4 regions of the Pseudoalteromonas sp. 10-33 genome follow, and region 4 is predicted to be linked to each of the others. Evidence: predicted binding sites of a transcription regulator. Region 4 holds the regulator's gene; each other region holds the start of a gene.

Region 1 (3,158 bases), on a different contig from region 4:
ATCGCCTAGTAATTTACTACCATCAAGCGTCCAACCATTTGCATCATCGCCATCAAGATCTGCATTTAAGTAACCGCCAGACACATAATTAAAGTGAGGTGTTTCTGCAAATGCAGCTGGGGTGGCAAAAACTGAACTCAATAGTAAAAGAGCGACTTTATTCATTTTCATGGTACTTCCTTTTAGATATATTTAAACAACACATTGTTGTACCCAATAAAATACACGCCTATATTATTGATTGCAATAAGAAAGTTAATAGATTAATTAAGAATCAAGATATGAGTTAAGCAACACAAATAATATAGAAATTAGCGTTTTGAGTGTGTAATAAATTGATATTTACTGGAATATACTTAGAAGGTTTGAAAAGTGGTGGCCCCTCCCAGACTCGAACTGGGGACCTAACGATTATGAGTCGTGTGCTCTAACCAACTGAGCTAAGGGGCCAACTTTATATAACTGCAAGGCAGTTAATTTTTGAAGCGTTTAGCCACAGAGCGACTAAAGCGGGTTGCAGTATAAAAACTTTTTTAGGGCTTGTCACTACCAAAAACCTTTATTTTAACAATCAATAAGCTAACTGCTTAAATTGTAATCTTTTAAAGAGTGTGAATGGGTAAATTTGGGGAGTTTTAGGGAAATAAAGTAAAAATGATTAAAAATAATATTTATTAATAGAATGCGCTGAGCAATATTTACTTACATCTGGCGTAAACATAGCTCAGCTACGCATTATTTTTTAGCAATAATATAAATTGCATGTATTAACCCAGGGAAGTAACCCAATAGCGTTAATAAAATATTAATCCAAAAATGCATACCTAAGCCCACTTGTAAAAAAACACCCAGTGGTGGTAGCAAAACAGACAGTATTATGCGAATGATATCCATTATTTAGCTCCTTCAAACAGTTAAAAACAAAAAGCCCAGCAATGCTGGGCTTTGAGTATAACGTTATTCAGCTACGATAGATAAGTTATCTACCACATCACGAACGTCTTCAGCATTTTTAGCAATTTCGATTGCTAATTGCTTTTCCGCCGATGATTCCACCGAGCCGTTTAGTGTAACAACACCATTATCGGTATCTACATCAATATCGGTTCCACCTACTTCTGAATCAAATAGGAAACGTGTTGTAATAACGGTGGTGATTTTAGCGTCCGTTAGGTCGTTATCATCATCCATCATTTTAGAATCTGTATGTTTAGCGCTCATATTTTTAACAACGGTTAGGCTGTTTTCAACGTCCATGACGCCATCTAGACTAAGTACAAGCTCTTCTGCTAGCTCTTTCTCTACTTCGCTATCAACTTTACCTGTAAGTACTACCTTGCCATTTGTTACATCAGTGTTTATGTCAAAGTTGTTTAGGTCTGTGTTCATTAGAAGTACAGTTTCTGCCTTGCCATCAATCCAAGCATCTTTACTTTCGTTTTCCCAGCTGTTTGCTTGTGCACCCATTGCTGTTGTACCAAGAACTAACGCGGCGATAATAGATTTGTTAAATGTTTTCATAATCTTTCTCCTTTTGATTAAAGACACTTTAACTAATGCGAACATCAAGCCAACTTTATTTACCATTCAAAATCATAAACTTAACGAAAAACATAGACTCTTATAGGTTTAACGTATTTCCCCTATTTACAGGCAAGTGAGTAAAACTTTCTCAAAGTGTGAAAATTACTAGATTATTGCTATTTTGGTTAATGTATCGTTAATATAACAACTAAACAAAAAGCCTTTAAAAATTAAATTATTGATAATAAACAAAATTAATTTTGGTATACGGTTTGCTAACTAGTTAACTAATTGCAAATACAATTAAGGAATGCCCCATGTCTGTAAAAGTTGAAGACCGCCCAATAGAGCAAGTACGCGAACAAGTGATTGATCAGTTAATTTATAACTATAGCCATGGCGTTATATCGGTTGAGGCATTTGAAAGACGATTAGACAAAGCAATGGACGCCAAAGACAATTCTGTGCTGCTTACGTTAATAGAAGACTTAACACTTAATACCGACAAGCAATACAAAGCTGAAAAGCAATCGCAGTTTACGCCTAATTACAGTGCTCAACAAAATAGCGATGACGACATTACACTGCGCAGTATTTTGGGTTCAAACGAGCGAAGCGGACAATGGGTAGTGCCTAAAAATATTTACCTAAATAATTATATGGGCTCTGTGGTACTCGATTTCACCGACGCTATATTTACACATCAAAACGTGACAATTCATGTTAATTGTATTTTTGGTAGCGACGAAATTTATGTACCCGAGCATGTTAATGTAGTATCTAAAATGTTTTGTATTTTAAGCACACTAGAAAACAAATCAGTCACATTAAATAAGCGCCAAGGCCCTACCATTCATATTGAAGGCAAAGCGATATTAGGGTCGGTTGAAGTAAAGGTAAAGCGTACCATAAAAGAAAAGTTTATTAGCTTTGCAAACGATTTAAAGGCACAGCTAGGGGTAATTAACAAATAAGTACAACCGTATTTGCTTTAATATGGCTGCTTTTTAGCAGCCATATTATCATTGCAGGCTTATAAATCATTATTTCGCTCAGCAGGAACATCGGACAAGTACTCTACAAACTCAACCTCAAAACCCGAAGGGTCTCTGAAGTAGATGTTTTTTCTAAATGGATTTTTAGTACCGTGCTTATATGCTGCAAAACCCGCTTTATTTAAACGAGACACCGTTTTATCTAAATTAGCCGTCACGTAAGCAAAGTGAGCAAACCCAACTTGATGCCCTGAAAGCACTCTGTTTTCACCCTCACCATGATCGCTCATTGCTATGTATTGCGTGTCGTCACCAAAGTGGACCCAACGCCTTGGTTTTCCGTACCAGTCACCCCGCCCTTCGCTTCGTATTACCCAATGCGGGAAAATAGCTTGGTAAAAACGAATCATGGTATCGATGTTTTTAACAACTAAGTTTACGTGTTCTAAATACATACTGTGTCCTTGTTAGTTAATTTAAACGCATCATAAAACCTCAAGCTAACTTTAGGTAAAGTGCTTTTTTATAGTTTTTATATGTAATAGAGCAGATACGCGATGATTTAAATTAAATGTGCAATACTTTCAAAGCTGTACAAAAAACACCCACAAGTATTTAGGGTTTATTGTTTACTTTATG
Region 2 (3,158 bases), 420 kb from region 4:
AGTGCCGTTACCGATGAGCTAGATTCAGACTATGTGCGCATTAGCGTTGCTGATAACGGGCCCGGTGTTGATTTAAGCCAAAGCGATAAAATATTTGAACCGTTTTATACCACTAAAAGTCAAGGTACGGGATTAGGGCTTGCTGTTGTGAGTTCAGTTGCAAACGCACATCAAGGACGTGTTGAAGTGACTAATAATATAGGCGGTGGAGCATGTTTTAGTTTGCTTTTACCTATTCGCACCGCATCTAAATTAGAGGAATCATTATGAGTAACACTATTTTAGTTGTAGAAGATGATGCAGGGCTTCGTGAAGCTTTAATTGATACACTCGAAATGTCGGGGATTGAATGCATTGCGGCTAATTGTGCAGAGCAAGCCATGCTTTTGCTTAAAAAAGAGCAATTTTCGCTGGTGGTGAGTGATGTACAAATGGGGACTATGAGTGGTCTAGATTTACTACGAAGTATTAAGCTTAACCACCCTGAGTTACCTGTTTTAATGATGACGGCGTACGCCACCATAGATGACGCGGTTGAAGCCATGCGCTTAGGTGCGATTGATTACATGGCAAAGCCGTTTGCACCTGAAGTTTTGCTCAACATGGTAAGCCGCTACTTACCTGAAAAAGCAAAAGAGACAGATGGTCCAATTGTTGCCGACCCAAGTAGTATTCAGTTATTAGAATTAGCAAGCAGAGTAGCACGTTCTGATGCAAGTGTTATGGTGCTTGGTCCTAGTGGTTCTGGTAAAGAAGTCTTAGCTCGTTACATACATGATAAATCGAATCGATGCGATGAGCCGTTTGTTGCAATTAACTGTGCAGCAATTCCTGAAAACATGTTAGAAGCAACTTTATTTGGGTATGAGAAAGGCGCGTTTACAGGTGCAATTCAAGCATGCCCGGGTAAGTTTGAGCAAGCGCAAGGCGGAACCATCTTGCTCGACGAAATAACTGAAATGGATCTCGGACTACAAGCTAAATTATTACGCGTTTTGCAAGAGCGCGAAGTGGAGCGCTTAGGTGGACGCAAGACAATTCAGTTAGATGTACGCATACTTGCAACAAGTAACCGTGACCTAAAAGAAGCGGTAAGCGAAAATCAATTTAGAGAAGATTTATATTACAGACTTAACGTGTTTCCGTTAATGTGGCGACCGCTCAATCAGCGCCCAGGGGATATTATTGTATTGGCTAAACATTTAATTGAACGCCATTTAAGCAAAAGCAAAGAGCCTATGGCTTACCTCGATAGTGGCGCAGAGAAAAAATTACTTGCTCACTCTTGGCCAGGTAATGTGCGTGAGCTTGATAACGTTATACAACGTGCGCTTATACTTAGGACTGGTAATACTATTAATGAGCATGCTATTTTTATTGAAAACATAGCCGCAACAGATTTTGTAATGACGCCTACATCTATTAGCACACAAAGTGCTAATCAGTCTCAGGCGAACACTGCTGATAAAAGTATTGAGCATGGCCCTACTAGCTCTGCTTATTATGATGAAAAGTCATCATTAGTAGAGCCGCCAAAACAAGACTTATTAGCTGTTGATACGGGCAGTTATAAAGATGAACTCAAAGATAAAGAACACCGTATCATTTTAGAAACGTTAGCAAGGTGCCAAGGTAAACGAAAAGATGTTGCTGAAACCCTCGGTATTAGCCCTCGTACTCTACGTTATAAACTAGCGCAAATGCGCGACTTAGGTATTTCACTTCCTGCGTAGCCTCACATTTAGCCCTTGATTCAGGTATTGAATTTAAGGGCTGTCAAAACTCTGACTCACAAAATTAAAATTTAAGTTATTGAAAAGTAACGCTTATTATTTGGCATGGTTTGTGCTTTATCTATGTTAAGAGTTAACTGCATTGTCAGAGAAAAATTATGAAAATTCAAAATAGCGCTGTATTTCAAGAAATGCAATCAATGGCTTTAGAGGCTGGTCGTAGTAATCAAGTTGAACGACTGCCAGTAAAAACACAAGCCTCATCAACGGCTCAATTTGGCGACATGCTGTCAGATGCAATTAATACTGTGCACGGCTTACAGCAAGATGCTAAGCAAAAAGTGGTTGCAGTAGAGACCGGCGACAGAAGCGTCTCTTTGGCTGAAGCGATGATTGCATCTCAAAAATCGTCAGTGGCATTTGAAGCGACAGTACAAGTTCGTAATAAACTTGTTGAAGCTTACAAAGAAATCATGAACATGCCTGTTTAACTAGGTAGTGGAGAATTATTGTGGCGCAATCTAATCAATCAACCGACCTTGCACTTGCTACTGGTGATATTGACCAAAGCGATAGCGACGATCAACAAGAACAAAAATCTGGCTATTTAAGTTCGTTAAACGGTGTTGATTTATTGCGCCAAGTAACGCTTGTTATTGCTTTAGGCATTTGTTTAGCAATTGCTATATTCATCATTATTTGGGCTCGCCAGCCAGATATGCGCCCGCTTGGTAAAATGCAAACAGAAGAGCTAATACAAACGCTCGACTTTTTAGATGCACAAAAAATTGAATATCAAGTTGATGGTAATGTGGTACTTGTCCCTGAAACCGAATATCAAAACATTAAGTTGTTAATGACTCGTGAAGGGTTAGAGCAAGGGCCTACATCGGGTTCAGATATCATCATGCAAGACATGGGCTTTGGTGTAAGTCAACGCTTAGAGCGCGAACGCTTAAAGCATGGTCGTGAGCAACAACTCGCACGTACAATTGAAGAGCTTAACAACATTACTCGCGCACGTGTATTACTTGCCATCCCAAAAGAAAATGTATTTGCGCGCAGAGAGAAAAAACCTTCAGCAACCGTTGTACTGACTCTTAAGCGAGGGCGTTCACTTGACAGCGAAGAAGTAGACTCTGTTGTTGATATGGTTGCATCGGCTGTTCAAGGTTTAGAGCCAGCTCGTGTAACGGTAACGGATCAAAATGGTCGCTTATTAAATTCTGGCTCACAAACATCGCTTGCTGCACGTTCGCGCAAAGAGTACGACATAGAGCGTAAGCGTGAACAAGAGTATCTTGAAAAAATTGATAGCATTCTAATTCCCGTCGTAGGGCTTGCAAACTACACTGCACAGGTTGATTTAAGCATGGATTTTAGTGCCATTGAAGAAACGCAAAAGCGCTACAATCCAGATCTGCC
Region 3 (3,158 bases), on a different contig from region 4:
TGTGACGCTTGTTTAGCATTTTTTGCTGATGAACACCCATCGGCCAAGCAGGCAATAATCCCTTTTGTCTCTTTTTCTTGCGCATGAGTATTTAGGGCTGCGAACGCATCTTGGTTTTCGGTTTTTATACCTTTGCTACTGTGCCCACCAAACTCAACGTTAAGTTCGTTTGTAAGTGCGCTGGCTTTTTGGGTTTCATCAAACATAAGGTTGCCTTAAGTCACAGAAATAAGTTCAACGGTGCCATCTTCGTTTACTTCTGTGATATGGCCATCGGGTTCTTTCATAAATAACAAAGCACCTAAACCTAACAATGCACTTGCCGCAATAATCATAAAGAATGTTTGGTAATCAACTAACGAGAGCGCCGTTAAATATACAACAGCCCCTACATTACCGTAGGCTCCCGTCATACCTGCAATTTGTCCAGTTAAACGGCGTTTAATAAGCGGCACAGCCGCAAATACAGCGCCTTCCCCTGCTTGCACAAAAAACGAACACGCCATGGCAGCTGCAACTGCAAGCCAAAGTGGCCAGCTAGCGTCAACTAAGCCCATAACAAAATAACCTACAGCTAAGCCCGTGGTAAGTACAATAAGCGTTTTACGACGACCCATTCTATCTGAGATCCAACCACCACCAGGGCGAGAGGCTAAGTTCATAAATGCATAGGCTGATGCAAGTAAGCCTGCGTACACCATATCAAGGCCAAAGACTTCCATAAAAAATAATGGCAGCATAGATACAACGGCAAGCTCTGAGCCAAATGTTGTAAAATAAAGAATATTTAAAACAGCAACTTGCTTGAAGTCGTAACGGTGTGATTCTGGAACAGGTTGTTTAAAAATATGACCGTTAATATCAAACGTTTTATACACTTCGTAAATATAAAGCAGCACTAAAAACGCGTATGTACCCATTACAAAATTTTCAGAAAGTAAATTTGCGCCAGTAGGCGAAAGTTTCCATGTAAGTAACGCCAATGCACCGTACATAGGTAGTTTCATTATAAGCAGCAGTACAAAGTCGCCTTTACTGGTTACTTCCATTGCCCCTACTTTTTTAGGCTTGAAGTATGTACCGCCTTTAGGCGTATCAGTTACGTTTATGTACCAAATAATACCAAATATTACACTTAGTACGCCTGTTACACCGACCGCATAACGCCAGCCATCTTCTCCACCAAACATAAGCGCTAATACTGGTAACAACATAGCGGCGGCTGCAGAGCCAAAGTTACCCCAGCCTCCGTAAATACCTTCGGCTGTACCTAACTCGTTTGCCGGGAACCATTCGCTCACCATACGAATGCCCACAACAAAACCCGCACCAATAAAGCCAAGTGCAAAACGGGCGATAGCTGCTTGCTCAAACGTTGTTGCCATTGCAAACATAAAACACGGAATACTACACACAATAAGTAGTGCTGCGTACACAATACGTGGACCAAATTTATCGGTAAGCATACCCACCACGACACGTGCAGGAATAGTTAAGGCCACATTTAATATGAGGAGTGTTTTAACTTGAGCCATAGTGATGCCAAGCGAACCCGCTATAGCACCTAATAATGGCGCATGGTTAAACCATACAAAAAATGAGATAAAAAATACCATCCAGCTTAAGTGAAGTATTTTCATTTTTCCGCTAAACGATATGAGATTAAACCCAGAACTCGGTTGCATGTTATTTTCCTTAGTTACGTTTTAGTTATTAACAGCGATTACAACTTTATTATTAATTACACCGCTGCATTTGTTAATTTCACGTTAACCGCATTGAGCAAATAGTGAGCCAATAATTTATTATTATAAAAATCATGTGTTTATGTTTATTCTGATTCGTTATAATTTTCATTTGCACTGTTAAGGTAATGAATGTGAGCATTAACAGTGCAAATACTTTTAACCCGTTGTTGCCCATAGATTCTAAATATTGGTATTGTGTGAAAAAATAATGAGATGCTTTATATGACTAAACCTGCCCTAACCTACCAACAGCAACTTCGCTACTCGCGTCACATAATGCTTCCTAAATTAGATATAGATGGGCAAGAAAAAATATGGCAGTCGCATGTACTAATTGTGGGTTTAGGTGGTTTGGGCTGCCCGGTTGCACAGTACTTAGCTGCCTCAGGTGTGGGAACATTAACGCTTGTAGATAACGATGTGGTTGATACTACAAATTTGCAAAGGCAGGTGCTTTACAAACAAACAGATGTGGGAAGCTTAAAAACACACGCAGCTAAAGCACAGTTAGCGAGTCTAAATGATGAAATAGGTATACATACAATCGATGCATTTTTAGATGAGCAGTCAACGCTTGACGAGCTATTAAGTAATATTGATATAGTCATTGATTGCTCTGATAACTTGCCTACACGAAACTTACTCAATAACGCCTGTTATAAAACAAAAACACCGCTCGTTTCAGGCTCTGCAATTAGAATGGAAGGCCAAGTTGCCTGTTTTACAATGCAGGAAAATAGCCACTGCTACGCGTGCTTATCGCAGTTTTTTAATGAACAAACACAAAGCTGCTCAGAATCAGGGATACTCTCGCCGATTGTAGGGTTAATTGGCAGTATTCAAGCTACTGAGGCGCTAAAAATGCTTGCCGGACTACCAAGTGGGTTAAGCGAGCATTTACTGCTTGTTGATGGGCTCAGCATGGAGTTTAACCGCTTTAAAATCACTAAAAATAGTCAGTGTCCTACATGCAGTTAATCACTCGCGTTTTTATTATTTTACTCTAGGTTATGAATAGCGGCGTAAAGTGTATCGCCTAGTTTGTAACTACTTTGTTCCCAAAGCCTTTTTGAGTGCAAACAATACAACGTTTGCCCATCAATATTTAACGCAAGTTGCCAAGAGCCGTTAATCAGTTCTGCATTAACAAGCACCCCCACTAAAACATTACTGTTATTTACGTTTACTGGCCTATCGGCACTAACAGATATTTGCTCGCACTCTAATATCAGTTTATTTCCTTGCTCCACAGCGCTGGGTAATGCAAATAGCTGCTGCTCGCTTTCTTGAAGTTTAAGCTGATATACGCCGTATTTTTCATCAAATTTAATTATTTGAAAATTAATTAGGCTCAGTGGTGTTTGTTTATTATTAGCATAAATAGCCTTAGCCACCTGCGCACTCGGGCCG
Region 4 (3,158 bases):
TTTTTAACATTAATTGGAGATGCCCAGGTCTCTCAAGCTGGGCAAAAAATGAATGCAAAAAGCATTACCTACGATATTGAGCAACAACTCATTAGCGCCGAAAAAGATGAAAGCTCAACTGATCGCGTGCACACCATTTTAGTACCTGTGGAGCCAAAAAAAAGCGATAAAGGTCAGCCATGAGTACATTAAAAGCAGAGCTATTAGCCAAAAGCTACAAAGGCCGAGAAGTCGTTAAAAATGTAGGCTTAGAAGTTAAAGCCGGCAGCATAGTGGGCTTACTTGGTCCTAACGGTGCAGGTAAAACCACCACGTTTTATATGATTGTAGGCTTAGTCCCTAGCGATAAAGGTAAAATATCTATCGACGAGAACGATATTACTCTTTTACCTATGCACAGTCGTGCTAGATTAGGCATTGGCTACTTGCCGCAAGAGTCGTCTATATTCAGAAAGTTAACCGTATATCAAAACTTAATGGCTATTTTAGAAACTCGAAAGGAGCTCACTAAGCAAGCCAGAGAAGATACACTTAATAATCTATTGGATGAATTTAGCATTCAACACATTCGCGACAGCAAAGGTATGGCACTATCGGGCGGAGAGCGTCGCCGAGTAGAGATTGCACGTGCTTTAGCAGCAGATCCAAAGTTTATTTTATTAGACGAGCCGTTTGCCGGCGTTGACCCTATTTCAGTGTTGGATATTAAAAAAATTATTGAACACCTTAAAAACCGTGGTATTGGTGTATTAATAACAGACCATAATGTAAGAGAAACCCTTGATGTTTGCGAAAAAGCCTACATTGTTTCTCATGGGGAACTGATTGCTTCTGGTACCCCTGAACACGTATTAAACGATAAAACTGTACGCGATGTATATTTAGGCGAGCAATTTAGGCTGTAACATTTACGCCTTATTTGTATGCATCTGCTAGTATTAATTATAACAACTTAAAAGGATTGTTAGAGATACATGAGGCAATCACTACAGCTGCGCATGGGCCAGCAACTTACAATGACACCTCAGTTGCAGCAAGCTATTCGCTTGCTGCAATTAAGCACATTGGATCTTCAGCAAGAAATACAAGAAGCGCTCGACAGCAACCCATTACTTGAGGTTGAGGAGCAAGACTATGCCGATGACCTTGCAGGCAAAAATGAGCAAAAAGCAGATAATGATGAAGTGACAGTAAGTGCATCTGCAGATGAAGCCCCCAGTGAGTATGAACAAGACAGTGGTGAAGCCCTAGCAAAAGATACCGTCAGTGACGACATGGCAATGGACGTTAGCTGGGATGAGTACATGAGTGCCGCCCCAGCATCGTCTTCAGGCCCCATGCCTGAAGATGAGTCTATTTATCAAGGTGCATCGACTGAAACGCTTCACGAATACTTAATGTGGCAATTACAACTAACGCCATTTAGCCCTACGGATGAAGCGATTGCTATTGCAATAGTTGAAGCCGTGGACGACTCAGGCATATTAACCCTCAGCTGTGAAGAAATTTTAGAGAGCTTTAATCAAGATAACGACGATGACGTTGAGGTTGAACTTGATGAAATAGAAGCAGTTTTAAAGCGTATTCAATTATTTGACCCTGTTGGTATTGCAGCACGAAGCTTACAAGAATGTTTGTGTATTCAGTTAAATCAATTTGATAAAGGCACTCCTTTTATTGACGAAACAAAAATGATTTTAACCGAGCACATAGATTTGTTAGCTGCTCGCGACTATCGTACATTAATGAAAAAAACGAAGCTCAAAGAAGATGAGCTTAAAGAAGTAATGACACTTATTCATACGCTTAACCCAAAGCCTGCAGACACAATAGTGCGAGAAGAGTCTGAATATGTAATACCAGATGTGTCAGTTAAGAAAATTAAAGGCCGCTGGGTGGTTGAACTAAACCCAGACAGCATGCCAAAAATTCGTGTAAACAGCCAATATGCTGCAATGTCGCGTACAGTTAAGTCGAGCGGTGATAGCCAATTTATTCGCTCACATTTACAAGAAGCTAAATGGTTTATTAAAAGTTTAGAAAGCAGAAACGACACGCTTTTAAAAGTAACTAACTGTATCGTAAAGCAACAACAAGGTTTTTTTGAACACGGTCCAGAAGCCATGAAACCTATGGTTTTAAATGATGTAGCCGAAATGGTAGAAATGCACGAATCGACAATTTCGCGCGTAACGACTCAAAAGTACATGCACACACCGCGTGGAATATTTGAGCTTAAATACTTTTTCTCAAGCCATGTAAGCACCGAAAATGGTGGAGAATGTTCATCCACAGCGATACGAGCACTTATCAAAAAACTAATCGCAGCAGAAAACTCAGCAAAACCATTGAGTGATAGCAAAATTGCGGATATATTGGCTGAGCAAGGAATTAAAGTAGCAAGACGTACAATCGCAAAATACCGCGAATCTCTTGCTATTCCACCGTCAAATCAGCGAAAGAGCCTGATCTAAGACGCTAAACAAAGAGGGTAATGCTTATGCAACTAAATTTAACTGGTCGTCATGTAGAACTAACTGATTCATTAAGAGACTATATAAATACCAAATTTGCGAAGCTAGAAAGGCACTCTGATCATATTAATAATGTTCATGTCATTCTTGATATAGAAAAATTAAATCAAAAAGCAGAAGCAACTATTCATGTAAGTGGCGCTGAATTATTCGCATCCACTGAACATCAAGATATGTATGCAGCGATTGATTCATTAATTGATAAGCTTGACCGTCAAGTAATTAAACATAAAGAGAAGCTTGCTCGACACTAATATGATGAAACTAAGTTCACTTATATGCCAGGACTGCAGCAAAGCTGCGGTCCTTTTTAATAGTAAAAAAAGAATTTTAGAGTTTATTAGCGAGCTTGCTCACGATAAATTACCTTATTTGTCTCAACAAGATATTTTGGGCGCCTTATTAACCCGCGAAAAGCTAGGTAGTACAGGAATAGGAAGAGGCATAGCTATTCCACATGGTCGAATGAGCGGCGCACAAGAACCTTTAGCATTAGTATTAGTAAGTGAAACACCGATTAACTTTGATGCTATAGACAATCGACCAGTTGATATTTTTGTTGCACTCATCGTACCTGATGGTGATAACCAGCAACACTTAAAGACGCTAGCGACGATAGCTGAT

Evidence for each region. Region 4 encodes sigma-54, which starts transcription at its own class of promoters, with help from an activator protein. Its sites were predicted from a motif close to GTTGGCACGNNNNTNGNNT; they were not measured.
Region 1: ATS76_RS13565 (BON domain-containing protein) is a predicted target of sigma-54. The motif match lies at 1,557-1,575, and genes of this name have one in related genera.
Region 2: fliE (flagellar hook-basal body complex protein FliE) is a predicted target of sigma-54. The motif match lies at 1,833-1,851, and genes of this name have one in related genera.
Region 3: ATS76_RS10210 (NarK family nitrate/nitrite MFS transporter) is a predicted target of sigma-54. The motif match lies at 1,781-1,799, and genes of this name have one in related genera.

The regions. Positions count from the first base shown of each region.
Region 1 covers NZ_LOFI01000024.1:249,711-252,868, forward strand. Annotated here, with positions in the region: gene ATS76_RS13555 (porin family protein) at 1-171, opposite strand, end outside; tRNA gene ATS76_RS13560 (tRNA-Ile) at 374-450, opposite strand; gene ATS76_RS19100 (YqaE/Pmp3 family membrane protein) at 736-894, opposite strand; gene ATS76_RS13565 (BON domain-containing protein) at 958-1,521, opposite strand; gene ATS76_RS13570 (LiaF domain-containing protein) at 1,842-2,498, shown strand; gene ATS76_RS13575 (VOC family protein) at 2,558-2,974, opposite strand.
Region 2 covers NZ_LOFI01000001.1:652,353-655,510, forward strand. Annotated here, with positions in the region: gene ATS76_RS03005 (sensor histidine kinase) at 1-270, shown strand, start outside; gene ATS76_RS03010 (sigma-54-dependent transcriptional regulator) at 267-1,733, shown strand; gene fliE (flagellar hook-basal body complex protein FliE) at 1,892-2,224, shown strand; gene fliF (flagellar basal-body MS-ring/collar protein FliF) at 2,245-3,158, shown strand, end outside.
Region 3 covers NZ_LOFI01000014.1:19,043-22,200, reverse strand. Annotated here, with positions in the region: gene ATS76_RS10215 (bifunctional protein-serine/threonine kinase/phosphatase) at 1-206, opposite strand, end outside; gene ATS76_RS10210 (NarK family nitrate/nitrite MFS transporter) at 216-1,685, opposite strand; gene ATS76_RS10205 (HesA/MoeB/ThiF family protein) at 1,971-2,726, shown strand; gene ATS76_RS10200 (ATP-binding cassette domain-containing protein) at 2,747-3,158, opposite strand, start outside.
Region 4 covers NZ_LOFI01000001.1:236,946-240,103, reverse strand. Annotated here, with positions in the region: gene lptA (lipopolysaccharide transport periplasmic protein LptA) at 1-183, shown strand, start outside; gene lptB (LPS export ABC transporter ATP-binding protein) at 180-905, shown strand; gene ATS76_RS01075 (RNA polymerase factor sigma-54) at 975-2,474, shown strand; gene hpf (ribosome hibernation promoting factor) at 2,501-2,788, shown strand; gene ptsN (PTS IIA-like nitrogen regulatory protein PtsN) at 2,793-3,158, shown strand, end outside.